DNA from 3 places in the Allobosea sp. GW823-FHT02B03 genome. Region 3 is predicted to be linked to each of the others. Evidence: predicted binding sites of a transcription regulator. Region 3 holds the regulator's gene; each other region holds the start of a gene.
The links. Region 3 encodes LexA, which represses DNA repair genes until DNA is damaged. Its sites were predicted from a motif close to TGTTCNNNNTGTGTTCNG; they were not measured.

Region 1: AC1REK_RS00745 (ImuA family protein) is a predicted target of LexA. The motif match lies at 5,360-5,377, and genes of this name have one in related genera.
Region 2: ssb (single-stranded DNA-binding protein) is a predicted target of LexA. The motif match lies at 3,412-3,429, and genes of this name have one in related genera.

The regions. Positions count from the first base shown of each region.
Region 1 is NZ_JBXAJY010000001.1:145,965-155,701, forward strand. Features, by position in the region: gene pyrF (orotidine-5'-phosphate decarboxylase) at 1-211, shown strand, start outside; gene AC1REK_RS00715 (DUF1330 domain-containing protein) at 248-535, shown strand; gene AC1REK_RS00720 (DUF1330 domain-containing protein) at 538-846, shown strand; gene AC1REK_RS00725 (NADH:flavin oxidoreductase/NADH oxidase) at 1,090-2,187, opposite strand; gene AC1REK_RS00730 (AEC family transporter) at 2,244-3,182, opposite strand; gene AC1REK_RS00735 (bestrophin-like domain) at 3,310-4,056, opposite strand; gene AC1REK_RS00740 (DUF808 domain-containing protein) at 4,162-5,160, opposite strand; gene AC1REK_RS00745 (ImuA family protein) at 5,385-6,215, shown strand; gene AC1REK_RS00750 (Y-family DNA polymerase) at 6,121-7,668, shown strand; gene AC1REK_RS00755 (error-prone DNA polymerase) at 7,665-9,737, shown strand, end outside.
Region 2 is NZ_JBXAJY010000003.1:680,784-690,520, reverse strand. Features, by position in the region: gene AC1REK_RS12845 (L,D-transpeptidase) at 89-799, shown strand; gene AC1REK_RS12840 (glycosyltransferase family 47 protein) at 1,037-2,122, shown strand; gene AC1REK_RS12835 (hypothetical protein) at 2,204-2,413, shown strand; gene AC1REK_RS12830 (hypothetical protein) at 2,441-3,136, opposite strand; gene ssb (single-stranded DNA-binding protein) at 3,519-4,064, shown strand; gene AC1REK_RS12820 (DUF2971 domain-containing protein) at 4,730-5,674, opposite strand; gene AC1REK_RS12815 (hypothetical protein) at 5,826-6,128, shown strand; gene AC1REK_RS12810 (M20 family metallopeptidase) at 6,315-7,430, shown strand; gene AC1REK_RS12805 (E22 family MetX-like putative esterase) at 7,615-8,793, shown strand; gene AC1REK_RS12800 (GNAT family N-acetyltransferase) at 8,804-9,250, shown strand; gene AC1REK_RS12795 (GlxA family transcriptional regulator) at 9,259-9,737, opposite strand, start outside.
Region 3 is NZ_JBXAJY010000003.1:367,791-377,527, reverse strand. Features, by position in the region: gene gltX (glutamate--tRNA ligase) at 1-948, opposite strand, end outside; gene AC1REK_RS11415 (ComEC/Rec2 family competence protein) at 1,238-3,382, shown strand; gene lexA (transcriptional repressor LexA) at 3,376-4,107, opposite strand; gene AC1REK_RS11405 (hypothetical protein) at 4,285-4,644, shown strand; gene AC1REK_RS11400 (molybdopterin molybdotransferase MoeA) at 4,651-5,862, opposite strand; gene moaC (cyclic pyranopterin monophosphate synthase MoaC) at 5,859-6,347, opposite strand; gene trpC (indole-3-glycerol phosphate synthase TrpC) at 6,344-7,156, opposite strand; gene trpD (anthranilate phosphoribosyltransferase) at 7,164-8,177, opposite strand; gene AC1REK_RS11380 (anthranilate synthase component II) at 8,192-8,809, opposite strand; gene AC1REK_RS11375 (DUF1579 domain-containing protein) at 8,953-9,483, opposite strand; gene AC1REK_RS11370 (DoxX family protein) at 9,589-9,737, opposite strand, start outside.

The DNA.
Region 1 (9,737 bases), on a different contig from region 3:
CCGCGGCGTCATCGGCCCCGACATGGTCATCGTCACGCCCGGCATCCGCCCAGCCGGCAGCGCCGCCGGCGACCAGAAGCGCACCTTGACGCCGGGCGAGGCCATCGCCGCCGGTGTCGACCATCTGGTGATCGGGCGTCCCGTCATTCGCGCAGCCGACCCGCGCGCAGCGGCGGCCGCGATCATGGACGAGATCGCCGGCGCCGCCTAAGCTTCGCTCCCCATCCAAACGGAAATGGAAGCCGAAATGCCCAAGGGATATGTGATCGCGCGCGCCAAGGTCACCAACGCGACGCAGTGGGCGGCCTATGCCGCCAAGGCCTCGGAAGCGATCAAGCAATATGGCGGCACGCCGCTGGTCCGCGGCGGCCAGATGACGGTGGCGGAAGGCTCGGGCACGGCCCGCAACGTCGTCATCGAGTTCGCCGACTTCGCCGCGGCCAAGGCCTACGCGATGTCGCCGGAATACGCCGAGGCCCGCAAGCTGCGCGAGGGCGCCGGCGAGATCGACATCGTCGTCGTCGAAGGGGTCTGACCATGGCGAAGGGCTACTGGATCGCCCGCCTCGATGTGCAGAACGAGGCGGAATACGCGACCTACCGCTCGCTCAACGCCATCGCCTTCGCGAAGTATGGCGGCAAGTTCATCGTCCGCGGCGGCGAATACAAGCTCGCCCGCGGCGAGGGCCGCAAGCACAACGTCGTCATCGAGTTCAAGGACGAGGCGACGGCCCGTGCCTGCTACGAATCGCCGGAGTACCAGGCGGCGGTGCAGCACCTCGCCAAGGTCGGCCCGGTCGATCTCGTGATCATCGGCGGCTATGACGGAGCCCAGCCGGGCGATTGAGCGGCTGTTTCGCAAGACGTCGTCTTTTCGGGGCGGCCGTAGGGCCGAGCCCGAAACCCATGAACACCACTTTTGCCGTCATGGTCGGGCTTGTCCCGACCATCCACGTCTTCCCGTTACGAGAGCGGTGTTCAAGACGTGGATGCTCGCCACAAGGGCGAGCATGACGAGCCGGAACAGCACTGATCATAGGGGCCTGGCTCTTCGCTGCGCGAAGCCCCGAAATGACAGCTCGAACCCGGCTCAGCTCTCGAACAGCTCCTTCAGCTGCCGCGGCTGCGAGCGCAGATACTGCTTCGGCGCCCTGACGCTGGCGCCGAGATGGGCGGCAGCGTGCCAGGGCCAGCGCGGATCGTAGAGAATGCCCCGCGCCAGCCCAACCATGTCGGCATCGCCGCCGGCGACGATCGCCTCGGCGTGCTCGTATTCGGTGATCAGCCCGACAGCGATGGTCGGAAGCCCGGTCGCGGCCTTCACGGCCCGGGCCAGAGGAACCTGGTAGCCCGGCCCGAGCGGGATCTTCTGCTCCGGCGAAACGCCGCCGCTCGAGACGTGGACGAAACTGACGCCGCGCGCCTTCAGCGCCCGCGCGAAGGCGATGGTCTGTTCGATCTCCCAGCCGCCTTCGACCCAGTCCGTGCCAGAGACCCGCACGCCGACCGGGATGTCGGCCGGCACCGCGTCGCGCACCGCCTCATAGACCTCGAGCGGAAAACGCAGCCGGTTCTCCAGTGTGCCGCCATAGGCATCCTCGCGCCGGTTGGCGAGCGGCGAGAGGAACTGGTGCAGCAGATAGCCATGGGCGCAGTGGATCTCGACCATCTCCAGCCCGATACGCACCGCGCGCTTCGCCGTCGCGACGAAGGCCTCGCGCACGCGCTTCAGCCCCTCGGCGTCGAGCGGCAGCGGCGGCCGGTCGCTCGCGTTCATCGGCAGCGCCGAGGGCGCGACGGTCTGCCAGCCGCGGTCGTCGAGCGGGCGCTGGCGGCTGCCGTTCCAGGGCGAATGCACCGAAGCCTTGCGCCCGGCATGACCGAGCTGGATGCCGACCGGCATGTCGGAATGGCGCCGGACGGCTTCGAGCACGCGGCCGAGCGCCGCCTCGTTCTCGTCGCTCCACAGCCCGAGATCGTCGGGGCTGATCCGGCCCTCCGGCTCGACCGCCGTCGCCTCGATGATCAGGAGGCCGGCACCGGAGAGGGCGAGGTTCCCGAGATGGATCAGGTGCCAGTCGGTCGCCGAGCCATTCTCCGCCGAATACTGGCACATCGGCGCGATGACGATGCGGTTCGGGAGCTGGAGCCCGTCGAGAGTAAGCGGGCGGAAGAGCTGGCTTGTCATGCGCTGTCCTCGGGCTGCGGGAGCGGTGGGAAGGCCGGGAGCCGGCCGGCTGCAGTTCAGCCGGAGACCAGCCAGATCGCGAAGGGGAATGTCAGGGCCGCGGCCGCGGTCGAGATCACGATGGCGGCAGCCAGCGGCCGGCTGTCGGTCTCGAAGCGCTCCGAGATCACGAAGACATTGGCGGCGATCGGCAGCGCCGCATAGAGCACGCCGGCCTTGACCCAGAACGGGTCGAGCCTGAGCACGACCGCGAGCACGAACCAGGTCAGCAGCGGGTGCAGCACCAGCTTGCCGAGGACGAGCGGCAGCACCCCGCGCAGCGGCAGCCTGCCTTCCCGGCTCCACTGCCAGGCGGCGACGCCGAGCGCGAAGATGCCAACCGGAGCGGCCGAGCCGCCAAGGAAGACGAGGAAGCGGTCGATCGGCTCGGGGATGGAAAGGCCGCTGAGCGAGAGCGCGACGCCGCCCATGATCGAGAGCATGAATGGGTTGACGATGGTGCCGCGCACCAGCCGCGCCGCGATACGCCAGGGCGAGCCCTTGCCCCGCCCGGCCTCGATCAGCCCGATTGCGAGGGGGACGACCAGCGCCGTGTCGCAGATCAGCCCGATCGCGATCGGTGCGGCGGCTCCGTCGCCAAGGAAGGCGAGCATCAGGGGAATGCCGAGGAAGGCGAAGTTGCCGCCGACCAGGCTTTGGCCGCGCGAGACCGCATTGGGGAAGGGTAGCCCGAAAAAGCGGCGGGCGATCAGGATGCCGAGGCCCATCACGGCGATGCCGATCAGCGCCAGCGCCGCGAAGAACACACCGTTCCAGAGCTCTGCGATCGGTTGGCGCGACATTACCCGGAGCACCATCGCCGGCGTCGCCACCATGAAGGCATAGGTGTTGAGAACCCGGACCGCATCGCTGCCGAACAGGCCGCGCCAGGCGGAAAGCGCGCCGAGCCCGATCACGGCGAAGAAGGGCGTGCTGGTGGCGAGGAAATGCAGCATGGCGGGTCCGGCGGCCCGTGTGCCGGACCCTGGGCGAGGAGCTAGCAGATTTCCGCCGCGATGACGGCCCCCGCCCATGCATGGCGCCCGGCACGTTTGCGGGATGGACGCAGCGGTCTGCCGCGGATCATGCGCGGCCGAGGCGTTCGAGCGCGAGCTGGAGCGGCAGGTCGGAGACGCGGATGAAGCCGAGATAGGGGTGGTCCATGTCGATGATCAGGACCAGCGCCGCCGTCACCGACAGCGCCGAGGCGAACAGCGTCACCACCACCGTGGCATTGCCCGGGGCCAGAAGGCCGAAGGAGGCGAAGAGCAAAGCGAGCCAGAAGACGAGGATGATGATGAAGATGCCGGGAAATCCGCCGGTTTCGGTTTCCGGCCGCTGCCACCTCATTTCCGAAATCTGCGAGCTGAGCTGGAGCGCGCGGACCTGAAGCCAGCGCTGCCCGTCATTTCCCGGCACCAGGCGCCTGAGGCCGACCTGGATGGGCTCGACGTCGAGGCCCTCGTGCAGCAATCCCTCGCGCTGGTCCCTGAGTTCGTTCAGCCGGGCCTGGAGGCTCCTTCGCAGCGTCTCCCGCAGGGCCGCCGTCTCCGGCCCGTACTGGGCCATCGTCCGATCGAGCAGCACCACATGCGCGGCCGAGGTCCTGAGCTCTGACGCTGCCTCGTCGAAGGACCGTTTCGCCGAGGCGATCAGCAGGCCGAGCGCGATGGCGGACAGTGTCCCGATGATCGCGGTCGCGAGCTTGATCAACTCCCGGGAGTCAGGGGAGAGGTGATGGTCAGGCAGGCGGGCGCGCAGCAACATTCCGCCAGCTGCCGCGCCGAATATGAAGAGGAACGCGACGGCGCCGACCAGGAACGGAGTCATGCCCTTCCCCCGCATTTGCGTGGCGCGAGATTAGTCGGCAAGCCACAGGCGCGGTAGTGAGCGTTTGGGTAGCGAAGTGCCGCCTGACAGCTTTCGTCGGCTGGACTATTTCCGCGCTGCGGCGCCGGCGGTCTTCGCCGCCCTGCCGCGCCAGGCCTTGAGAGCGGGCTCGACGACAAAATGCATGCCGACGAGGCAGAGCCCGCCGATCGCCACTCCGAACACGGCCGAAGCGCCGGCGGTGGTCAGCCATGCGAGCAGGCCGGACGCCGCCGGGACGGCCTGCCCGACGGTTACCGAGACGCCATGAATGGCGTGCTCGATTCCGTCGAGGCCGTAGCCGGCGAGGCCATGGATGATGATGCCGCCGCCGACCCAGAGCATCGCGGCCGTGCCGACCGCGCTCAAGGCTTTCAGGAAATGCGGCATGCCGAGGACGAGGCCGCGGCCGATCTGCCGGATGATGGGCTTGCCGGTGCGCGCCATGGCCGCGCCCGCATCGTCCGCCTTCACGATCAAGGCGACGGCGCCGTAGACCAGCATGGTCATGCCGAGGCCGACCACGGCGAGCACCAGGCCTTGCGTCCAGTAGGATGAGGTGGTGACGGTCGCGAGCGTGATCGCCATGATCTCGGCCGAGAGGATGAAGTCGGTCTTGATCGCGCCCGAGATCTTCTGCTGCTCGAGCTGTGCGGCATCGAGGATTTCGGCCGTGCCTTCGCCTTGCGCCGTCTCGTGCTCGGCATGCGGCACGACGAGCTCGTGGACCTTCTCGAAGCCTTCGAAGCAGAGATAGGCGCCGCCCGCCATCAGAAGCGGGGTGATCGCCCAGGGCGCGATGAAGCTCAGCACCAGCGCCGCTGGCAGCAGGAAGATGAGCTTGTTCTTGAGCGAGCCGAGCGCGATCTTCCAGATGATCGGCAATTCGCGGTCGGCGGAGAAGCCGACGGCATAGCGCGGCGTCACCGCCGCATCGTCGATGACGATGCCCGCAGCCTTGGCGCCTGCCTTGGTCGCCTGGCTCGCCGCATCGTCGAGCGCGGCGGCCGCGACCTTGGCGAGGCCGGCGATGTCGTCGAGAAGCGCGAACAGTCCTGAGCTCATCTCGGTCCCCGGAAAGGCGGCCGCTGGCGTGCCTGCGTCGCAGCAAGCCGATCAGCGTTTCCTTGATATGACAGAAACGCCGGGATTGGCGACAGTTGCGCCGGCTGGAAGACAATTCCGGCCGCGTCTCGCCTTTCTGGCAAGGAGCGTGCCGCATATCCGGGCTTGACTCCGGCGGGGTTTGGGAGTGGTTTTATATCGGAACAAATAGTGAACATTATTCCATGTCCGATGCTTCTTCCCGTTCCCTGGCCGGCCTCCGGCAGAGTCTCGCTCTGGCGGGGCTGGCGCGCGAGCTCGCGCCGGTGGAGCGCGTCGGCTTCGGCATGGCGGAGCTGGATGAGCCGCTGGGCGGCGGCATCGCCCGGGCCGCCCTGCACGAGGTCTATGCCTCGGCTGGGGCCGATCTGCCCGCGGCGACCGGCTTCGCCGCGGCCCTGGCCCTGCGGGCCGCGGGGACGCGGCCGCTGCTCTGGGTTCGGCAGGATTTCCTGGCGGCCGAGGCCGGCCGGCTGCACCCGTCCGGTCTCGCCGAGCTCGGCCTCGATCCCGCGCAGGTGCTGCTGGTGCGGGCCCGCGATGCCGAGGGCGTGTTGCGTGCCGGGGCCGAGGCGGCCCGCTGTTCGGCTCTCGGCGCGGCGCTGATCGAGCCCTGGGGCGAGCCGCGCCAGCTCGATCTGACCGCCAGCCGGCGCCTCGTTCTGGCGGCCGAGGCGTCCGGCGTCATGACCCTGCTGCTGCGGGTCGCTCCCGAGCCGGCGCCCAGCGCGGCGACGACGCGCTGGCTGGTGCGGGCCCTGCCGTCGCGGCCGCGCGAGGCCAATGCGCCGGGTGATCCGGCCTTCAGTTTGAGGCTGCTGCGCCATCGCGGCGGCCTCGGTGAGTGTGAGTGGCGTGTGGAGTGGAACCGTGAGCGACGATCTTTCCAGGAATGGAGCCGGGAGGGGGGAGGCCGACAGGATGCAGCGCCGCTATCTCGCCCTCTGGTTTCCATTCCTGGCGAGCGACCGGCTGCATCGGCAGAGGGCGCTCCCGCCTGGCGCCGGGCCGGATGAGCGACCGCTCGTCCTGGTCGAGAAGGAAGGCGGCGCGCTCAGGCTCGCCGATTGCGACCGGCGTGCCGTCGCGCTCGGCCTCACCCGTGGCCTGACCCTTGCCGATGCCCGCGCCCGCATTCCCGATCTCGCCATCGCCGAGGCCGATCCCGCCGCCGATGCGCGCTTCCTCGAACGCCTCGCCGGGCTCTGCGACCGTTTCACCCCGCTGGTCGCGCTCGACCCGCCGCATGGGCTGGCGCTCGACATCAGCGGCTGCGCCCATCTCTTCGGCGGCGAAGCGGCGCTGCGCCAGGAGATCGGCATCCGGCTGCGCCGGCTCGGCCTCCAGCTTCGCGCCAGCATCGCCGGCACGCCCGAGGCGGCGCGTGCGCTGGCCCGCTTCGGCGATTGCGCGATCTCCCCGCCGGGCGGCGATGCGGAGCGCACCCGGCTCCTGCCGGTCGCCGCCCTGGAGGCGCCGCCCGAGGTCATTCTTGCCCTGTCGCGGGCCGGGCTGAAGACGCTTGCGGATATCGCTGCCCGCCCTGCGGGCACGCTGTCCGCCCGCTTCGGCGAGGCCCTCGCCAGGCGCCTGCAACGCATCCTCGGCCATGAGGATATCCGCATCACGCCCTTGCGGCCGCCGCCCGATTGCATGGTCGAGCGGCATTTCCCCGAGCCGCTGCAGGATACCGAGGGGCTGGAGGCGATCCTGCGGCACCTGCTCGACGAGGCCGCCCGCATCCTCGAGCAGCGCGGCGAGGGCGGACGTGCCTTCGAGATCAGCTTCTTTCGCAGCGACGGCGCGGTCCGGCGCCTTTTCCTCGAGACCGGTCGTCCCTCCCGGGATCCTGCCGCCATCCTGCGGCTCTATCGCGAGCGCATCGACACGCTGGCAGACCCGCTCGATCCCGGTTTCGGCTTCGATGCGATCCGCCTCGCCGTGCCGGTCTGCGAGCCGCTCGGGACGCCGCAGGCGAGCCTCGACGGGCGTGCCGTCGAGGAGGAGGCGGTGGCCGATCTGGTCGACCGGCTCGTCGCCCGCTTCGGCCGCGACCGGGTGCTGCGCTTCGTCGCCCGCAACTCCCACCATCCCGAGCGGGAAGCGGGGGTGATCCCGGCTGTCGGCACGCCGGCCCCGGCGCAGGCCTGGCCGGAACCCGAACCGGGCGAGCCGCCGGCGCGCCCACTCCAGCTCTTCGAGCCGCCGCAGCCGGTGGAGACGCTCGCCGAGGTGCCGGACGGGCCGCCTTTGCGCTTTCGCTGGCGCCGGGTGCTGCATGAGATCGCCCGCGCCGAGGGGCCGGAGCGGATCGCGCCGGAATGGTGGCGCGACGGGCCGGACGAGCCGACGCGCGATTACTACCGTGTCGAGGATGCGCAGGGGCGCCGCTTCTGGCTGTTCCGCGCCGGGCTCTACGATCGCGAGAGCGTCCAGCCACGCTGGTTCCTGCACGGGCTGTTCGCATGACGACTTACGCCGAGCCCGTCGCCGCGACGAATTTCTCCTTCCTGCGCGGCGCCTCGCCCGGGCCGAACTTGGTCATGACCGCGCTGCTGCTCGGCCAGACAGGCCTCGGCATTGCCGACCGCAACACGCTCGCCGGCGTGGTGCGGGCCTGGAGCGCGCTGCGCGATCTGCGCGAGACCGGCTTGCCTGCCGCGGAAAAGGTCCGCGAGGGCGGCAGCCCCGGCGAGTATGTCTGGGTCGAGAATCCGGCTTTTGCCGATCTGCCCTTCACGGAAGAGCAACTGCGGACGAGGGCGCAGGCCTTCAAGCTCGTCACCGGCAGCCGCCTCGTCTTCGCCGACGGCACGCCCGACATCGTCGCTTATCCCGCCAATCGTGCCGGCTGGGGTCGGCTCTGCCGCCTGCTGACAGTCGGTAATCTGAAGACGGCAACGAAGGGCGAATGCATCCTCGCCCTCGACGATCTCCTGAACGATGCCCGCGACCTCCTGCTGATCGTCATGCCGGAGCGCCGGCTCGATGGCCTGCCGGATCTTCTCGCCCGGCTCGATGCTGCCGCGCCCGGCGCCGTCTGGCTTGCCGCCACCATGTCGCGCCGCGGTGACGACCGCCGCCGCCTCGCCCGGCTGAGGGGCATCGCGGCCCCGACCCGCACCCCGCTGATCGCCACGAACGACGTGCTCTACGACGCGCCCGGACAGCGCGATCTGCAGGACCTCGTGACCTGCATTCGCGAGGGCACGACGATCGCCAGGGCCGGGCGCCTGCTCGAGGCCAATGCCGAGCGCCATCTCAAGACCCCACAGGAGATGGCCCGGCTGTTCAAGGAGGCGCCGGAGGCGATCGAGGAGACGCAGCATCTCTTCGGCCGCGTCGATTTCGACCTCGATCAGCTCAGATACGAATATCCCGACGAGCCGGTGCCGCCCGGCTGGACGCCGCAGGGCTGGCTGGAGGAACTGGTGCGCCGGCGCCTGCCGATGCGCTATCCAGGCGGCATCCCGCCCGCGGTCCAGAAGCAGGTCGACGACGAACTCGTCCTGATCAGCAGGCTCGACTATGCCCGCTATTTCCTGACCATCCGCCAGATCGTCGAGTTCGCCGAAAGCGAGGGCATTCTCTGCCAGGGGCGAGGCTCGGCCGCCAATTCGGCCGTCTGCTACGCGCTCGGCATCACCGCGGTCGATCCGGCCGAGCATACCCTGCTCTTCGCGCGATTCATCTCGGAGGAGCGGCGCGAGCCGCCCGATATCGACGTCGATTTCGAGCATGAACGGCGCGAGGAGGTGATCCAGTGGATCTACCGGACCTATGGCCGTGAGCGCGCCGGCATCGCCGCGACCGTGATCCATTACCGGCCGCGCAGCGCCATCCGCGAGGCCGGCAAGGTGCTGGGGCTGACCGAGGACGTCACCGCCCGCCTCGCCGCGACGCAATGGGGCAGCTGGGGCTCCGACATCACCCGCGAACAGGTCCGCCAGGCCGGGCTCGATCCCGACAATCCGGTGATCGCGCAGGCCGTGCAGTTCGCCGTGCGCCTGCTCGGCTTCCCGCGTCATCTCTCGCAGCATGTCGGCGGCTTCGTGCTGATGCGCGGGCGCCTCGACGAGACCGTGCCGATCGGCAATGCCGCGATGGAGGATCGCACCTTCATCGAATGGGACAAGGACGATATCGACGCGCTGCGCCTGATGAAGGTCGACGTGCTGGCGCTGGGCATGCTGACCTGCATCCGCAAGGCATTTGACCTGCTGCGCGAGCATGAAGGCATCGACCTGGGGCTCGCTGACGTCCCGCAAAACGACAAGGCGACCTACGCCATGCTGCAGCGGGGCGAGTCGCTCGGCGTCTTCCAGGTCGAGAGCCGGGCGCAGATGAATATGCTGCCGCGGTTGAAGCCGAGAGAGTTCTACGATCTCGTCATCCAGGTTGCGATCGTCCGCCCCGGCCCGATCCAGGGCAATATGGTGCATCCCTATCTGAAGCGGCGCTCCGGGATCGAGAAGGTCAGTTACCCGTCGCCGTCCCCGGCTCATGGGGAGAGGGACGAGCTCTATCAGGTTCTGAAG
Region 2 (9,737 bases), 310 kb from region 3:
GACGGCAATCTCCGCCCAGCGATACCTTAAGCGGGCCTATGCCGAAGCGTTCTCTCTTCGGGCAACAGGACATGGGAAGCCCAGAATCATGATCATCGACGATAGGAATGCCGATGCCGGCAAGCTGCACGCGGCCGCCTTGCGCGGGCGCCGGATCGGCGGGCTCGACCGCCGGTCGTTTCTGGCCGGCTCGGCCGCCGGTCTCGGCGCGCTGGCGCTGGGCGGCTGCGCGACATCCGACGGCATGAGCCTCGCCGAGGCGCAGAAGCTCTACGGCCCGGTGCCCGAGGAGAAGTTCCCGGTTCCGGCGATCGACGTCAGCAAGGTCGATCCGAAGTACTTCCGGCGGACGGTAGCCTACGACACCAAGGAGCCGGCCGGTACGATCATCGTCGATCCCGCCAATTACTATGTCTATCGCGTCGCGGGCGACGGCACCGCGACCCGCTATGGCGCCAATGTCGGCCGCGACGGCTTCCGCTGGAACGGCAACGCCTATGTCGGGCGCAAGTCCGAGTGGCCGACCTGGACGCCGCCCAAGGAGATGATCAAGCGCCAGCCCGAGGTCGCGAAATATGCCCGCGGCATGCCGGGCGGCCTCGAAAACCCGCTCGGCGCGCGCACGCTCCATCTCTACCAGAACGGCGCCTACACGCTGTACACGATCTATGCGTCCCTCGACGCGGAATCGATCGGCAACGGCATCACCAGCGGCTGCGTCGGCCTGCTCACGCAGGACATGATGCACCTCTACGCACAGACCCCGGTCAAGACGAAGGTGGTCGTCCTGCCGGCCTAGGCAAAAGCTGACGAGACGCTGCAATTGCGCAGCGCGATGCGCCGCCGCTTCCCGGAAGCGGCGGCGTTGTCGTTTCCGCCGCGCTCGACGGGGCGGGCGAATCTCGAACGGGATTCGGGGAGGCGATGTCCGCAGGGCTACCCCCTAAGAGCCGTGGCCTTGCGCAGGCCCCGAAGCCAACATGGCGCTTGCGTGTGACGGGCGCCTTCGCGCGCCGACGTTGGGGCTTTCGGCGGAATGACCGAGGACAGCAAGTTCCGATACTTCCTGTGCCGCCACGCGCACGATCCCGTCGAGATCAATCTGTCGGAGTATGTCGACCCTTTCGTCGACGTCTTCCTGGCGTACTGGGTCGGTGTCCTGAAGATGCTCGAGGTCCTGCTCGATGCCGATGGCCTCGTCTTCTACATCGTCTGGGGAACGGAGACGGTGCGGGAGCTGCCGAGCTACGGGAAGAACGTCGTCGTCCTGCTCCTGATGGAGGAGTTCTGCGAGATTCCGCCCTATTTCGACAAGGTGCGCTACGTCTTCAAGACGCACGGCTTCTTTCCTTATGTGAACACGCTTCAGCTGGGCGCGAGCCTGGCATTGCTGGTGAAGGCGGTCAGGGACGCCGCACGCTGGGCTCGCAGCAGCGGCCTTCTGGCGCTCCGGCACAAGGGCGCGATCGTCCGCGAGGAGGGCGGCATGACCGTTCCGCTCGGCTATGCCAGGCAGACGGACCTGCCGGGCAAGCCGTTCGCCGAGCGCCGCTATGCGGTCTCCTTCATCGGCAGCGTGAAGCAGCGCGCCTATCACCCGCTCTCCATCCGGGCTCTGCTGGGAACGCCCAAGGACATTGCCCGCACGCGCATGCTGGAGGAATTGCAGCGGCTCGCCACGAGCATGCCGGGCGAGGTGTTCTGGGCCGATACGGGCTCCTACATGAACGGTGTGCTCTCCGACGGGGTCCGCTATTCCGAGCTGATGGCCGACTCCAAGATCTGCCTCGCCCCGCGGGGGTCCTCGACCGAGACCTTTCGGCTGTTCGAGGGCATGCGGCAGGGCTGCGTCGTGATCTGCGACCGGGTGCCCCGGCACTGGTTCTTCGAAGATTGCCCCTTCATCCAGCTCGACGACTGGTCCGAGCTTGGCCCTTGCGTGAACGACCTGCTCGCCGACCGGGAGCGCCTCGAAGACTTGCACAAGCGCGCGCTCGACTGGTGGCAGCGGCGCTGCGCGCCTCAGGCGCTCGCCGGTGTCATGGCGGAGCGCCTCGCGCGGGCGCCGCAGATCGGCGGCGGAGCGGAGGCGGATGTTTCTGGGCTGGAGCCTCAGCTCTGAGCCGCGCCAGGCGCGCAAGTTTTGCAAGTGGCTCCGGCCGTGCGATCGTCGCGCGTTCGGGGGCGAACAGGCGAGGGCGCTATGGATACGGACCCGGCGGCCAAGGACCGCGTCACACAAGTCCTGAAGAAGCATCTGGAACTCGCACAAGAGCAGCTCGACATGGCCGAGCGCGGCGTCCTTCTGTCGATCGACGGCGCGCCGGAAGGCATCAACCTGACCAGGGAAGCCCTCGCCATCCGCGTCGAGCAGTTGCAGGGCGCGCTCGACCGGCAGCAGGGACGCGGCTGAGCCAGGCGGCGAGCCGTCACCGCTCGCCTACGCTGGTCGGAGTATCCATTGCAGGAACCGCTCCCGAAGCTGATTGACCATTCGCAGCATCGGGTCGTTCTCGATCATTGGGCCGCCACTGAAATCAAAACTCGCTCCCCCGCCGACACCTGTCACGAGCGTGCGGGGGTAGGTGACCAGTGTTTTTCCGGACGCTGCGTCGATCACATCGATATGGGCGAGGAGCGTGTTCTGGTTGCCGGATTGTCCCGCAAAGAGCACCGCTACGAAGCGGCGCCCGGGGTCGAGAATTTCAGCATTGTGCATCGTGACAACGATTTTCACTGGCCTGGTACCTGTGAATGCACCTTGCATCTTTGCCGCGAAGGAGGCTTTGACCCGGTTGGAGAACTGAGCGGCGACAAACGCACGGTATTGTTCGCGAGGTAGTTCAGGCTCGACGATGCGTGGGGGTGTATCGCGCTCGCCACTTTCGATGACCTTAACCTCGAGGCCATTGGCTTTCATGAATTCGTGCCTGACCGACATCCACGACGAGGACGCGACTTGCGCCAGGGCGCCTTCGACGGAAACGACCTTCCATGTCCTGGCTTCGTCCACGGAAATCGGGGGCGGCGAGGTTACGCAACCGGCCATCAAAGTCGTGGCCGCGATGCCTAGAAGGGCCCGTCTGGATATCTTTGCTGTCTTCTGGAAGGTCGGCAGGCGTAGGCGCTCGATCATATCAATCTTCCAGATGGAATCATCAGCCTCCCCGATCTTCCGGTCGGGTTCCTGAACGTCAATTAGTCCTTCGATGCTGAGCGCCAGCTTGAAAGCCTACCGTGTCCGGCATCCGGGTTGCCAAGTTGCTCTGATAAGGGGCCGTGCGCGCGCTCTGGCACGGGGCTGCCTTGAGGCCGAAGCCGCCATAGCTTCCGTTCGGCGCGCGCTGAGAGGAGCTACAGCTACCGCGACGAAGCGCTCGCGAATCTCCGGGGACAACTTCCGATTTGTCCTTGAACAAAACGAGAACATCATTGATAGTCTGTGCCGGGATCGCTAGGGTCCGCTTCCGGTCGATCGGCCGGTTTGTGGTGAAGTGCGCAGGAAAACGGAGCCTGTCATGGCTGGTAGCGTCAACAAGGTCATTCTGGTCGGCAATCTCGGGCGCGACCCCGAGGTGCGGCGCCTCGGCAGCGGCGAGCCGGTCGTCAATCTGCGCATCGCCACCTCGGAAACCTGGCGCGACAAGCAGTCGGGCGAGCGCAAGGAGCGCACCGAGTGGCATTCCGTGGTGATCTTCAACGAGAACCTCGCCAAGGTCGCCGAGCAGTATCTGAAGAAGGGCTCGAAGGTTTACATCGAGGGCCAGCTGCAGACCCGCAAATGGCAGGACCAGCAGGGCGTCGAGAAGTACACGACCGAGATCGTGCTGCAGCGCTTCCGCGGCGAGCTCACCATCCTCGACAGCCGCGGCCAGGGCGGCTCGGACGAATATGGCGAGGGCGGCGGCTCCTCCTTCGAGGATCGCTCCTCCGGTGGCGGCTCCTTCGGCCGCCAGAGCCCGATGGGCGGCAGCGGCGGCGGCTCGCGCCAGCCGGCGATGTCGGGCGGCGGTTCGGGCGGCTCGCGGTCCTCGAGCCATCTCGACGACGACATCCCGTTCTAGGCTGGGACGTTTCAGATAATGCAAGTTCTTGGGAGTTAAGGCGTTGTTTTAACGTCTTTTCCTTAATGGGCTACCTTGCTTTCTGCAGCCTGCGGCGACGCTAGGGCGGAACGCTGATTCTTGTCAGGAAACGCCCGAAACCCATACGCAGTGCGCTGGTCGAAATGTGCCAACGGCGAGCGCATGCCGCTTCTCGTCCAAGTGGCAGCGGGGCCGCGGCGTGAGTGAGCTTACCACCTCGCGCATCAGGTGCGATGGCTCTGGATTCGAGGCCGGTACGAAGCCGTTCGAACTTGCCGTCCTTTTCGTGCAGTTTCGCTCGCTCGATTCAATTGCGATGAGGTCGCTGCAAGCTGGCTTGTCAGCCCGATCACCCTCGATGCTCGGCTGATCGAGAAGCCGCTGGCTGTCGGCGGGTTCGTCGATATCATCGGCTTTTTGGACGCACGTCGCGCGCTCGTCTGGGCTTGGAAGGGGCCGGCTGGGGTTAAAACGGCGGCCGGGGGCATCGCCGCCGAGGGAGCGGCCGTCTTGCCTCCACGTCCTGCCGAAGGCCCCCTTTGAGAGCATCGTTAGATCGCTTGAGGAGCAGATCGCCTTCGCTTCGAGAGCGGAAAAACGCGCCAACAAGCGCTCGATGCGGTCGTTGGCGCGGGGTACTCAAATTAGCGGTATGGAACTCTGGATTTTCGAAAATTCACCGAAAGTCCATATCCCAGGGAGGACGTGAATGTCGTGAGAGAAGCCATTGCTTCGCCGTAATCCAGACAAGGACCAACAACGATCTCGACAATTGGCAACAGATTCGCACTCTCGCAGGAGCTTAGGTCGAGCTGCTTGAACGGTACAATTCGATCTTGAGAAACGCGGTACTCAGTTTGCTGTTTCTCGGCATAGAGGCGCCACTCATCCTCTTCCGCGAAAGCAGGATGCTTAATTTCCTCTACCAGTTCAAAAAGGCATTCACCGAATCTCATGGACAACCAATTTCTCGCTGATTGTTTTCCCCATCCTGTGCTGTCCAGTATGCAGATATTCGCAGCCACAATTGGCTCGAAGCGCGCAATAATATCGTCGATGAGTTGAGACTCTTTTTGACCGCCATAGGTAATTCGACGCAGGTTCATGCTAGGTTTCGGCATATTTAACCCAGCGAACTTGCTGGGATCAAAGCCGATCGCATACCCTCGCCCGTGGTTGCCGTATGCTCGCCACTGGCTCAACAGATCGCCCGCAGCTGAAAAGCAGCAAGCGTATCGATCCATCCCAATCGTTTGCGTTTGGCGTGTATCCGCGGATAGCGCATAAAAGTCGATGAAGTCGGCGAGCACCTGCTCGGACTCCTTTGCGCGAAACCGGTTTGCGTGAGTGTCGAAATTTGCAGTTAGGGATAATAATTCAGTAGTGTCGTTTAAATATTTTGTACTTGTAGCCCATGTTTTTCTTGTTTTTAGGATATTCATTAAGGCGTTTGCATCGCAATAATGGTATATTATGCCACTTGGGGCGTGTCTATTATTTCGATCATCAAGCCATTTATCTACGCAGGCTATGGCTGATCGAATGAAATTTTTGGGCGGGATTTGCTCAAAATCGACGTCATTCTGCATAATACGTCTCATTCGTTCGCTGTTTAGCGAGTCAATACGTTCTTTCCAATCCATTTCTATTCAATCCCGTTACTACGCCTGGATCCATAGAGTATATATCCGAACTTATGTCAGCTGGTGTTCGAAACCTGACGAAACGTCACGGCGGTCGATGGGGGCCTTCGCAACGCCGGGCGTGATCCATCTCGATGCGGCCGACCTGATACTGAAAGCGGCCTCACTTGTGCGGCTCGTCGACGGGCGACTCTTCGCCGAGCAACCTTTCCATCCGCATGAACAATGGACGAACTCACGATCTCCCATGCTGAGCCGCGGGTTAGCCGACGGCGTCGCGCATGTGCGCGCTTGCCTCGATCTCGATGTCCCCTTCGGCCAGCGCCATCTCTACATGGGCACGCATAACCACCTGCTTCAGCTCGGCGGCTCGGTCTATCTGGAAGGTCGTGGCGCTTGACCCAAAGGGCGAGAGGCCCGGCCGCATCGCCGCTGCGCGGTGCATCGCCGGTCGGCGCGGCCGGCCGGATCATCCCGCGGGCTCCCGCGGGCCGCAGGGCGGCTGCCCGCCCGCGGCGATGGACAAAGCCGGCGAAATGGCCAATCTCCTCGTTATCGCCACGCTGTCCTGCGAAACCCTGCCATCATGACCATTCACGATTCCGCCGTTCCCGCGCTCTCCGTCTGGGTCGCGCTGGAGAGCCCCACTCATCACGTGCCCGGCGTCAACGGCATGATGGACCTCGTCGCGAGCGAGGTCGAAGGCCTGCCGATCGCGGTCGAGCGCATCCCTGGCCGCGACGGGCTCGGCGACAGCCTGGTGCTGCGCGCCGGCGTCGACAATGGCGAGAAGGCCGTCGCGCTGATGTCGCATCTCGACACGGTGCACCCGGTCGGCACCACCGCCAGGGACCTGCCGGTCCGGGTCGAGGGCGACCGGCTTTACGGGCCCGGCGTCTACGACATGAAGGGCGGTGCCTGGCTGGCGCTGCAGGCCTTCAAGGATGCCGCCAAGGCCGGTGCGGCCCGGCGGCCGATGGTCTTCCTGTTCACGCCGGACGAGGAGATCGGCTCGCCGACGACACGCGGGCTGATCGAGGATATCGGCCGCCGATCGATGGCGGTGCTGGTCACCGAGCCGGCGCGCGAGGGCGGCAAGATCGTCACCGCGCGCAAGGGCGTCGGCCGCTTCGAGGTCAAGATCGAGGGGCGCCCGGCCCATTCCGGCTCGCGCCATGCCGATGGCCGCAACGCCATCCGCGAGGCGGCCCACCAGATCCTCGCCGTCGAGGGCATGACCGACTATTCGCGCGGCATCACCACCACGGTCGCGCTGGTCGGCGGCGGCACGGCGGCGAACGTCATCCCGCAGCATGCCTGGTTCAGCGTCGATTGCCGCGTCACCACCGTTGCCGACGGCGCTGCGATGGAAAAGCGCATTCTCGGCCTCAAGCCCCATGATCCGGATGTGAAGGTCATGGTCAGCGGCGGCATGAACCGTCCGCCCTATGAGAAGAGCGCCGAGGTCTCGGCTCTCTACGAGAAGGCGAGGGCGATCGCCGCCGCTAGCGGCTTCGACCTGCAGGACTGCCCGATGACCGGCGGCGGCTCGGACGGCAATTTTACCGCGGCGCTCGGCGTCCCGACGCTGGATGGGCTCGGCATCGATGGCGACGGCGCCCACACCTTGCAGGAATACGGGTTGATCCCGTCGATCGCCCCGCGCCGGGCGCTGATCAAGGGGCTGCTCGAGACGCTTTAGCACTCCGCGTCATGGTCGGGCTTGTCCCGACCATCCACGTCTTCCTTCCTACAATGTGCTGTTCAAGACACGGATGCTCGCCACAGGGGCGAGCACGACGGGGTGAAGCCCCTTCCGTTAGCCGGGCAAATCCGCTCTGATCCGTCTCAAGGCCGAGAAGCCGGCCGGAGCAAGGGAGCGCGGCATGAAGGGCTGGATCGCGGGCGTGCTGGGTGTCGTCGGGATGATGGTGACGGGAATGGCGGACGCTCAGGAGCTGATCGTCGAGAAGAAAATCTTCGAGCTGCCGAGCTACACCACGCAAGGCGGGCGCACGCTGAAGAACGTCAAGGTCGGCTGGGAGAGCTACGGCACGCTCAACGCCGACAAGTCCAACGCGATCCTGATCTGCCATTTCTTCTCGGCGAATTCGCATGCCGCCGGCAAATATGCGGCCTCCGATGCGGCGCCCGGCTATTGGGACGCGATAATCGGCCCGGGCAAGGCGATCGATACCGACAAGTATTTCGTCCTGTCCTCGGACACGCTGGTCAACCTCAACACCGGCGATCCGAAGACCACGACCACCGGCCCAGCCTCGATCGATCCCGACACCGGCAAGCCCTATGCGCTCGACTTTCCGGTCGTGACCGTCGGCGATTTCGTCAATGTCCAGAAGGCATTGGTCGAAAGTCTTGGAATCAAGAAGCTGGTCATGGTCGCCGGTCCCTCGATGGGCGCGCTGCAGACCTATGAATGGGCCGCGAGCCATCCCGACATGGTCGGCAAGGCGATGGCGGTGATCGGCGCGGCCGAGGCCGATGCCCAGCTGATCGCCTGGCTCGACGTCTGGGCGGCTCCGATCCTCGTCGATCCGAACTGGAACAAGGGCGACTACTACGGCAAGACGCCGCCCAATGCCGGCCTCGCCAAGGCGCTGACCGCGGTGACGCTGCAAGCCAATCACGGCGACTGGACCAATGGCACCTTCGGCCGCCGCCCCGCCAAGGAAGGCGACGACCCGGCCAAGGCGCTCGGCAACAAGTTTCAGGTGCAGAGCGTGCTCGACAATGCCGGCGAGGCCCGCGCCAAGCTCTCGGACGCCAACCATTTCCTCTATCTGGTCAAGGCGAACCAGCTCTATGCCGCCGGTGGAAAATCGCTTGCCGACGGGATGAGCCGGATCAAGGCGCCGTTGCTGATCGTCAGCCAGCCGAAGGACCTGGTCTTTCCCGACGAGATGATCCAGCGCAGCGTCGCCGAGGCGAAGAAGGCCGGGCGCGACGTCTCGCACGTCACCATCCAGGGCACGCGCGGCCATCTCGACGGGGTGATCTCGATGAAGCAGGCCGAAGGGGCGGTGAAGGCCTTTCTGGAGAAGTGAGGCGGATCGGTTGGCCGCACCCGTTGTCTCACTGCGGGAGATTACGGCCGAGACCGTGCGGACGATCTGCGAGCTCGAGCCGCACGAAGCGCAGAGTGGCTTCGTCGCGCCGAATGCGGTCTCGATCGCGCAGGCCCACTTCAACCCGGCCGCGGTTTTTCGCGCTGTCTATGCCGATGACGAGCCGGTCGGGTTCATGATGTGGCGCCCGGGCGCTGAGAGCGGGTGCTGCTTCCTCTGGCGCTTCATGATCGCTGGGGGACATCAGGGCAAAGGCTATGGGCGCGAGGCGATCGGGCTCTGGCTGAAGAGCCTGCCGCCGCAGGGATACAAGCTCGCCCAGACCAGCTACGTCGCGGGCGATGGCGGGCCGCACGGCTTCTATCTGGCGCAGGGTTTCAGGGACACGGGCGAGACCCGCGCCAATGGCGAAAGGGTCATGGAGCTGGCGCTGTAAGAGGTTTCCTACTGCGCAAAGCGCTCGCGATAGGCCTGCGGGCTCGCGCCGAGCCGGCGCAGGAAGGCGCGGCGCAGGGTCTCCTCCGAGCCGAAGCCGCAGCGGCGGCCGGCCTGGGCGACGGAGAGGCCCTGCTCGAGCAGGCGGCGGGCGGTCTCGATCCTGATCTCCTCGACGGCGCGGGCCGGCGTGCGCCCGGTCGCCAGCCGATAGTGCCGGGCGAAGCTGCGCAGGCTCATATTGGCCTGCCCGGCCAGCCGTTCCAGCGAGAGGTCGCCGCGCAGGTTCTCGACGATCCAGCCATGCAGGCGGTCGAAGCGCTCATCCTTCTCCTGCAAAGTGAGCGCGGCGCTGAACTGCGCCTGGCCGCCGGGGCGCTTGAGGAAGACGACGAGCTGGCGGGCGATGGCGAGCGCCGGCTCGCGGCCGAGATCGGCCTCGACCAGCGCCAAAGCGAGATCGATGCCGGCGGTGACGCCAGCCGAGG
Region 3 (9,737 bases):
CTGGCGCATATAGAGCCCGTTCAGGTTCTCCAGCTTGGCATAGTCGAAGCGCGCCGGAGAGCGCCCGATCGACGAGAGGTTGAACAGCGCCGTCATCTCCTCGGTCGAGAAGATCTCCTGGTCGCCATGGCTCCAGCCGAGGCGCAGCAGATAGTTGCGCAAGGCGGCCGGCAGATAGCCCATGGCCCGGTAGGCATCGACCCCAAGCGCGCCATGGCGCTTGGAGAGCTTGGCCCCGTCAGCGCCGTGAATCAGCGGGATGTGCGACATGCTGGGAACCTTCCAGCCCATCGCCTGATAGATCTGCGTCTGCCGCGCCGCATTGGTGAGGTGGTCGTCGCCGCGGATGACATGGGTGACACCCATGTCATGGTCATCGACGACCACGGCGAGCATATAGGTCGGGTTGCCGTCGGAGCGCAGCAGGACGAGGTCGTCGAGATTCTCGTTTTGCCAGACGACGCGGCCCTGGACCTCGTCCTCGACCACGGTCTCGCCGGTCTGCTCGGCCCGCAGGCGGATCACCGGCTTGACGCCGGCCGGCGCCGTCGCCGGGTCGCGGTCGCGCCAGCGCCCGTCATAGCGCATCGGCCGGCCTTCGGCCTTGGCCTTCTCGCGCATCTCGTCGAGTTCCTGCGGCGTCGCATAGCAATAATAGGCCTTGCCGGCGGCGAGCATCTGCTCGGCGACCTCGCGGTGACGAGCGGCGCGCTGGAACTGGTAGACGGTCTGACCGTCCCAATCGAGGCCGAGCCAGGACAGACCGTCGAGGATCGCGGCGATCGCAGCATCGGTGGAGCGCTCGCGATCGGTATCCTCGATACGCAACAGCATCCTGCCGCCGTGGCGGCGTGCATAGAGCCAGTTGAACAGGGCGGTGCGGGCGCCGCCGATATGGAGGAATCCGGTAGGCGACGGCGCAAAGCGCGTGACGACCTCATCGCTCATGAAAGAAGGACTCCGACGGAACGGGCGGATGAAGGGCGAGGGCCGGCTCACGGGCGGTCTCGGCCGGGGCTGACAACCGGCGCGGTCGCTGTAACATGGCTTTGCGGCCGCCGTTAAGCGCTTCCTGCGCTGGCGGCAAAAGGGAGGCCGATTGCTCTCCGTTCCGCCCCGGCGTCGCCGCAAGACCGTTGCGGCTGTCCTTGCCTTGCAGGGCGGGGCAGGATGGACGCGCCGTCTGACGCAGAGCCCAGCCTGGAATCCCGCCAGCTGGCGCATGCACCTCGGTGCCATGCTTGAAACCGAGGTCGAGCGCCGCCGCCTCTTCAACTGGCTTCCCGTGCCGCTCGGGCTCGGCGTCATCCTGTATTTCCTCGCCGATCGTGAGCCGGGCCTGATTGCGCCGCTGCTCGGCTTCGCCTTGTCGGCGCTCGCAGCGTCGCTGCTGCGCCATAAGCGCCTCGCCATGGCGATCTGCCTGGGGTTCGCCGCCGTCTTCGCCGGCTTCGCGGCCGGAGCCTGGCGCACGGCGAGTATCGCGGCGCCGGCGCTCGCCCGCCTCCATGTCGGCAAGGTCACCGGCTTCGTCGAGGCACTGGAGCAGCGCGAGAAGGGTGTCCGCCTCCTCGTCGTGGTCACCGACATGCCGGGCGTCGACCCGCAGCAGCGGCCGCGCCGGATACGTGTCAGCACAGCCGCGACGACCCTGAAGCCGGGCGATCACATCGTCGCGACCGCGCGGCTCCTGCCGCCGCCCGGGCCGGCGCGTCCCGGCGGCTACGACTTTGCCCGCGACGCCTTCTTCCGTGGCATCGGCGCCGTCGGCAGCATCGCCGGCAAGGTCGCGCTGGCACCGGCGCCGGTGCCGCAGTCGCGGCAACTTGCCTGGAGCGTCGCGATCGACCAGGCCCGCAATGCGCTGACCGAGCGCATCGCCACCATCGGCGGCGGGCAGGCGGGTGCGATGGCGGCCGCCCTGGTCACCGGCAAGCGTGGCCTGATCACTGAGCCGACCAATGACGACCTGCGCGCCGCCGGCATCTACCACATCGTCTCGATCTCCGGCCTGCACATGGTCCTGGCGGCCGGCACGATCTTCTGGCTCGCGAGGGCATTGCTGGCGCTGTCGCCAGGCATCGCGCTGTTCTGGCCAGTCAAGAAAATCGCCGCGCTCGCCGCGATGTTCGGCGCTACCGCCTATTGCGTCTTCTCCGGCGCAGAGGTTGCGACCGTGCGCTCGCTGATCATGACGCTGGTGATGCTCGGCGCCATCCTGGTCGACCGGCCGGCCCTCAGCATGCCCAATCTCGCACTCGCCGCGATCATCGTGCTGCTGCGCGAGCCGGAGGCGCTGCTCGGGCCGAGCTTCCAGATGTCCTTCGGCGCGGTCGCGGCGCTGATCGCCTTCGCCGAACGCTGGCAGGAGCGCCCGCCGGATGCGGCCGCCGCAAGCTGGCCCTGGCCGCTGCGGCCGCTCTGGCTCTCAGCCGTCGGCATCATCGTCACCACCTTGCTGGCGACGGCCGCGACTGCGCCCTTCGGCGTCTACCACTTCCAGACCTTCAACCCGTTCGGCCTGCTCGGCAACGCGCTCGCCCTGCCTTTCGTCTCGCTGATCGTCATGCCGGCCGCGGTCTTCGGCGTGCTGGCCTATCCATTCGGGCTCGACTGGCCGGCCTGGGCCCTGATGGGCTGGGCTTCCGGTCTCGTCCTGCAGCTCGCCCATTGGGTCGCCAGCATGGAACGCTCGACCGTGGTGCTGCCTGCCTTCGATGCCATGGCGCTCGCCCTGTTCGCGCTGGCGCTGCTCTGGCTGACCTTGTGGACGACGGCCCTGCGCTTCCTCGCGGCCCTGCCGCTCTGTGCCGGCCTGGCGCTCGCCTCGGACCCGACGCGGCCCGACATCCTGATCGAGCGCGACGGCTCCGGCATCCTGGTGCGCGGTGCCGAAGGACGACTCGTCCTGGCAGGCAAGCCGAGTCACTTCGTGTTGACGCAATGGCTCCATGCCGACGGCGATTCCCGCCCTCCGGATGATGCCACCTTGCGAGAGGGCGCCGCCTGCGACGCGCGCGGCTGCGTGATCCGTCTCAAGGATGGCCGCAGTGTCGCCTACACAAAGGACCGCGTCGCCATCGTCGAGGACTGCCAGCGCGCCGACCTCGTCGTCACGCCGCTCCACGTCAACGGCACCTGTACCGCCCGACTGATCGACCGGGCCGCGCTCGCCCGCGATGGCGCGACGGCGCTTGGGTCCGTGCGCGGCGGCAGCTGGCGCGCCTACACCGCCGAGGACGCAACGCGCCTGCGACCCTGGACCCGGGCCCGGCCCGCTCCCGCCGCGCCTTCTCCAGCGGAGCCAGCTCGTGCGCCTCCCGCCCCATCGTCCGCCGCTGCACCGATTGAGCAGGCGGAGGACAGCGGGATGCTTCAGTAGCGCCGCATCAGATTGACGAGCCGGCCCTGGATCTTGACCCGGTCCGGGCCGAGCACGCGGGTCTCATAGGCCGGGTTGGCCGCCTCGAGCGCGATCGAGGAGCCGCGCTTGCGGAGGCGCTTCAGCGTCGCTTCCTCGTCGTCGATCAGGGCGACGATGATGTCGCCGGTATTGGCCGTGTCCTGCTTGCGGATGACCACGGTGTCGCCGTCGAGAATACCGGCCTCGATCATCGAATCGCCGCGGACTTCGAGCGCATAGTGCTCGCCGCCGCCGAGCATGTCGGCGGGCATGGAGACGCTATGGCTGCGATCCTGGATCGCCGAGATCGGCGTGCCGGCGGCGATGCGGCCCATAACTGGGATGGAGACGGTGGAGCGCCCGCTGTCCTCGGCGCCCGCCGGGCGCGGCTTGGCTAGATTGGCTGCCGGGGCAGGCGGGGTCTGGCCGAGTCCGCCCTGGACGACCGAGGGGCTGAAGCGCCCGCGCTGCGCCTGCGGCCCGCCGATCCCGTCCGGCATCTTGATGACTTCGAGCGCGCGGGCGCGGTTCGGCAGCCGGCGAATGAAACCGCGTTCCTCCAGCGCCATGATCAGCCGGTGGATGCCGGATTTGGAGCGCAGGTCGAGCGCGTCCTTCATCTCGTCGAAGGAGGGCGGTACGCCGGATTCCCGCAGGCGTTCATGGATGAAGCGAAGCAGTTCGAACTGTTTGCGTGTCAGCATGATCTCGCCGCCCCGGCCTTTCGCATCGGAATCGAAACAAAGCACGAACAACATACCCGTTCGCCTTGTGTTCCGCAAGGGACGTCCGTCGGCCGTATTGCGCCGCGCGAAACTGGCCCTTCTGCGTGCAAGCGAAGCTTTGCCCAGCGTGGGGCGCCACGGCGAGAGGAGGGAGCGATGGCGGTCAGGTTGAGGATATTGAGCGCGCTGATGGCCGCGGCGGTGGCCGGTATGGCGAGCGCCGCCGAACTGCCGGTGCGCGGCGAATTCGGCGATCCCGCGCAGCAGGGCTGCAGATGGCTGAAGGAGGGCACCGAGGGCGCCTATGTCGGCTTCAACCGCGGCGGCCGCACCGGCGAGGCCGGCGAGGGCGGTTGCCATTTCAGCCGGATAGACCGCGTATCCGCCAACGAATACAGGATGAGCGGCACCTGCTTCAGCATCGACGGGCCGAAGCGTCGCGCCAGCCGGACCCTCAAGGTCGTCTCGAACGACGAGGTCGTCTATGGCGGCACGCGCTATCTGCGCTGCCGCTGATCGGCCTCAGCGCAACCGGATGATCCGGCACGGATCGCCCGCCTTGGCCGGTTCGGCGAAAACCGGCCGGATCACCAGCGCCTCGGCCCGGGCGAGGTTCGCCAGCATCGAGGAATCCTGCTTGGGAAAGGGCTTCACCCGGCGCTCGCCGGCTTCCGTCACGAAGGTCGAGCGCAGATAGTCCTGGCGTTCGTCATTCGCCGGCAGGTCGACGGCGAGGACCGCCGGCTCGCCGCGGTCGCGCTCTGGCTCGGCCATGCCGAGCAGGGCCTCAATCAGCGGCGTGACGAAGAGGTGTCCGCAGACGATCGAGGAGACCGGGTTGCCGGGGAGGCCAAGCGCGACCATCGGGCCGAGCCTGCCCATCATCATCGGCTTGCCCGGCCGCATCGCGATCTTCCAGAAGCCGAGATCCATGCCCTGGGCCTTGAGCGCGGCCTGGACGAGGTCATGCGCGCCGACCGAGGCGCCGCCGAGCGTGATCAGCACATCGGCATTCGCCGCCTTCGCCGCCTCGATGCGGGCGGCGAGGTCGGGGTGGTTGTCGCGGGCGATGCCGAGATCGAGCGCTGTGCCGCCCGCCTGCTCGACCAGTGCGGCCAGCGCATAGCTGTTCGAGGCGACGATCTGGTCGGGTCCGACCGGCTCGCCCGGCAGGACGAGCTCGTCGCCGGTGGCGAGGATCGCGACCACGGGCTTGCGGCGCACCGACAGCTCCGGATGCCCCATTGCGGCCGCAAGGCCGAGCGCGGCGCTGTCGAGGCGGCGGCCGGCCGCGAGCAGGATCTCGCCACTGCCGAAATCGAGCCCGGCGGCGCGCACGAACTGGCCCTTGGCCGCCGCCTTGGTGACGCGGATCACCGGGCCGTCGACGCCCTCGGCATGCTCCTGGATCAGGATGGCGTCGGTGCCCTCGGGCAGCGGCGCTCCGGTGAAGATGCGGACGGTCTCGCCGGGGGCGACCGCGCCGGAAAAACCGCGGCCGGCGGCGGATTCGCCGATGACCCGCAATTCCTTGCCGGGCTGGAGATCATCGGCACGGGCGGCATAGCCGTCCATCGCCGAATTGGCGAAGGGCGGCTGGGTGCGCAGCGCCGCGACATCGGCCGCCAGCACCCGGCTGGCGCAGCGCGCCAGCGGCAGGGTTTCGGCGCCGGTGGTCCCGGGAACGCTGTCGAGCAGCGCGCGCAGCGCGACCGCAACCGGTGTCAGGCTCATCTCTGCCCTTCCGCAACTTCGTAGACGCCGGACTTGCCGCCGGATTTGTGGACGAGCTGGATCGCTTCGATACGCATGCCGCGATCGACCGCCTTGACCATGTCGTAGACCGTCAGGCAGGCGACGCTGACGGCGGTCAGCGCTTCCATCTCGACGCCGGTCTTGCCGGTGAGGCGCACTTCGGCCCGCACACGCACGCCCGGCAGGGCCTCGTCGATGGAAAGGTCGACGGCGATCTTGGTCAGTAGCAGCGGGTGGCAGAGGGGGATCAGCTCGTGGGCTCTCTTTGCCGCCATGATCCCGGCGAGGCGGGCAGTGCCGAGCACGTCGCCCTTCTTGGCGTCGCCGGCGCGCACGATCGCGAGGGTTTCCGCCTGCATCACGACGCTGCCTTCGGCGACGGCGATCCGGGCGGTTTCCGCCTTGTCGCCGACATCGACCATGTGGGCCTGGCCCTGGCTGTCGAGATGCGAAAGCCGGCTCACGCCGCCGCCTCCGTCGCCTTTCCGGTCAGGAGCTGGCGGGTCGCGCCTGCAACATCCTGCTGACGCATCAGGCTTTCGCCGACGAGGAAGGTGTTGACGCCGCAGCCCTGAAGCCGGGTGATGTCGGCATGGCTGAAGATGCCGCTCTCCCCGACGAGATGCCGGTCGGCCGGGACCAGCGGTGCCAGGCGTTCGGTCACGGCGAGGCTGACCTCGAAGCTGCGCAGGTCGCGATTGTTGATGCCGACGAGACGGGTGTCGAGCTTCAGCGCCCGCTCGAGCTCGGCTTCGTCATGGACCTCCGCCAGCACGGCCATGCCGAGCGCCTTGGCGGTATCGGTCAGCTCGCGGGCGGCACCGTCGTCGACCGAGGCCATGATCACGAGGATGCAGTCGGCGCCCCAGCTGCGGGCCTCGAAGACCTGATAGGGCTCGAACATGAAATCCTTGCGCAGGCCCGGCAGACCGGAGGCCTCGCGCGCCTGCGCCAGATATTCCGGCTGGCCCTGGAAGGAGGGGGTGTCGGTCAGCACCGAAAGGCAGGCGGCGCCGCCTTCGGCATAGGCCTTCGCCAAGGCCGGCGGATCGAAATCCGGCCGGATCAGGCCCTTGGACGGGCTCGCCTTCTTGATCTCGGCGATCAGTGCCGGCTGCCCGGCCCGCCGCTTGGCTTCGAGCGCGCCGAGAAAGTCGCGCGGCGGCGGCATGGCGGCGGCGCGGCGCTCGATCTCGGCCTGCGGCACGGCGCTGCGAGCGGCGACGATCTCTTCGCGCTTATAGGCCTCTATCCGCTTCAGAATGTCGGACATGGCTGCCTCAGGCGTTCGAGCTGGCGACGAGCGCGGCGAGCACGCCCTTGGCCTTGCCGCTGTCGAGGGCCTGATAGGCCTGCGCCAGACCGTCGCTGAGCGTGCCGGCCTTGCCGGCGACGACGAGGGCTGCCGCGGCATTGAAGGCTGCGATGTCGCGGAAGGCGCTCTTCTTGCCGTCGAGCACGTCCTGCAGGGCCTTGGCGTTCTGCTCCGGCTCGCCGCCGCGCAGATCCTCGGACTTCGCCCGGGCGATGCCGACATCCTCGGGCGAAATCGAGAAGCTCTCGATCTTGCCGTCCTTGAGCGCGACGACGCGGGTCGGGCCGGTGGTGGTGATCTCGTCGAGCCCGTCCGAGCCGTGCACGGCCCAGATCGACTGCGAGCCGAGCGAGGCGAGCACCTTCACCATCGGCTCGAGCCAGGTCTCCGAGAAGGCGCCGACGAGCTGCTTCTTCACCCCGGCCGGATTGGAGAGAGGCCCGACGAGGTTGAAGATCGTACGGGTGCCGAGCTCGGTGCGCACCGGCGCGACATGGCGCATCGAGGCGTGATGGGCGGGGGCGAACATGAAGCCGACGCCGGCATCGCGGATGCTGCGTTCGATTCCGGCGGGCTCGAGCCCGACCTTGACGCCGAGCGCCGTCAGCACGTCCGCCGCGCCGGAGCGCGAGGACGCCGCGCGGTTGCCATGCTTGGCGACCGGCACGCCGCAGGCGGCGGTGATGATCGAAGCCAGGGTCGAGACGTTGTAGGAACCCGACGCATCGCCGCCGGTACCGACGATGTCGATCGCCTCGGCCGGGGCCGAAACGGTGAGCATGCGGGCGCGCATGGCGCTGACGGCACCGGCGATCTCTTCGGTGCTCTCGCCGCGAACGCGCAGCGCCATCAGGAAGGCGGCCGCCTGGGCGTTGGTGACGCCGCCCGAAAGCATGGTCTCGAAGGCGTCGCGGGCCTCCTCGCGCGAAAGCGAGGCGCCGGTCGCGACCTTGGCGATGAAGGGCTTGAAGTCTTCCATGGGAACTCGATCGATCAGGCTGTCGCGGAAAGGGCGGCGGAGTCGGACGCGGCCGACCATCGTTCGGCGAGATCGAGGAAATTACGCAGGATCGTCGCGCCGTGCTCCGAGGCGATGCTTTCCGGATGGAACTGCACGCCATGCACCGGCAGCTCGCGATGCGAGAGCGCCATGATCATGCCGTCGCCGGATTCCGCCTCGATCGAGAGCACCTCCGGGCAGGTTTCGCGCTTCACCACCAGCGAGTGGTAGCGCGTCGCCTCGAGCGGACCGTTGATGCCGTGGAACAGGCCGCGCGCGCGGTGCGTCACGGTCGAGACCTTGCCGTGCATCGGCAGCGGTGCGCGCACGACCTCGCCGCCGAAGACCTGGCCGATGGTCTGCAAGCCCAGGCAGACCCCGAACATTGGCACCTTGCCGGCGCCTTCGCGGACGAGGTCGAGGCAGATGCCGGCTTCGGTCGGTGTGCACGGGCCGGGCGAGAGCACGATGGCGCCGTGGCCGCCGGAGAGCGCCTCCGCGACCGTCAGCGAGTCGTTGCGGCGAACTTCGACCTCGGCTCCGAGCCCGCCGATCAGGTGGACCAGGTTCCAGGTAAAGCTGTCGTAATTGTCGATCAGCAGGATGCGCATCGCCGTCCGGGGCCGTCCCCACCCGTTGTCATTGCGATTGCACATGGCCCCGAACGCGCGTGCGGGTCAAGCACGAGGGCGCGGAGCCGGCCGGCCCGCGCCCTCGTCCAATGGTTGCCGCAGCCGCGTGCGGCGCCTTGGCGCTACCGCTTGCGGCGGTAATGCGCGGTCATGAAGCTGTGCCACTGCCCGTCCGGACCCTGCGCCTGCGATGACAGGGTATGGTGGTCGTCGCTCTTGATCTCGAGGATGTCCTGATACTTCGCGGTCTTGCCCGGCGTGGTGAAGTCGGGACCTTCCGTGTCGAGGGTGAGGATCTTGCCGGAAGCGTCGAGCTTGCCGGAGTAGACCCACTGATTGGACATCATCGAGCCTATGAAGCTGCCGACGAACACACCCTTCAGGGCATCGTAGCCGAGGGTCAGCCGGGTCTGCGCCGGTGAGCCGTCCGGCATCTTGCCCTCGCCGTCGCCGACGATCCAGAGGCCGCCGAACGAGGTCGTCCGATGGGTTCCGCTCGATTTCATCGGCGGCTGGTCAGGGCCCATCAGGCAGTCGGCCTCATAGGTCCATTCCCCGACGAGCTTGTGCAGCCATTCATGCTCCGCCTGAGCCTTGGCCGGCGTGCATCCGGAGAAGTCCTGGGCCTTGTCGGCTTCTGCGGTGGTGGACATGGCGGCTTTCCTCCTGTGTTGGCGCCTCCGAAGAGACTTGCTGAAGAAGGTAGGGCGGCTTCCCGTCAGTTTGCGACAGGATGGCGGCACGCATTTGGCGAAGATTCAGGATTCTGCGCGCAGCGGGATCATGCGCCGCAACTTTGTGTCGCGCAGGTAGAGCCCGCCCCAGGCGAGCAAGCCGAGATAGAGGCCGAAGAAGAGATGGCTGAAGAGCGGGCTCCCGACGCGCAGATGCGTCGCCATAGCGCCGC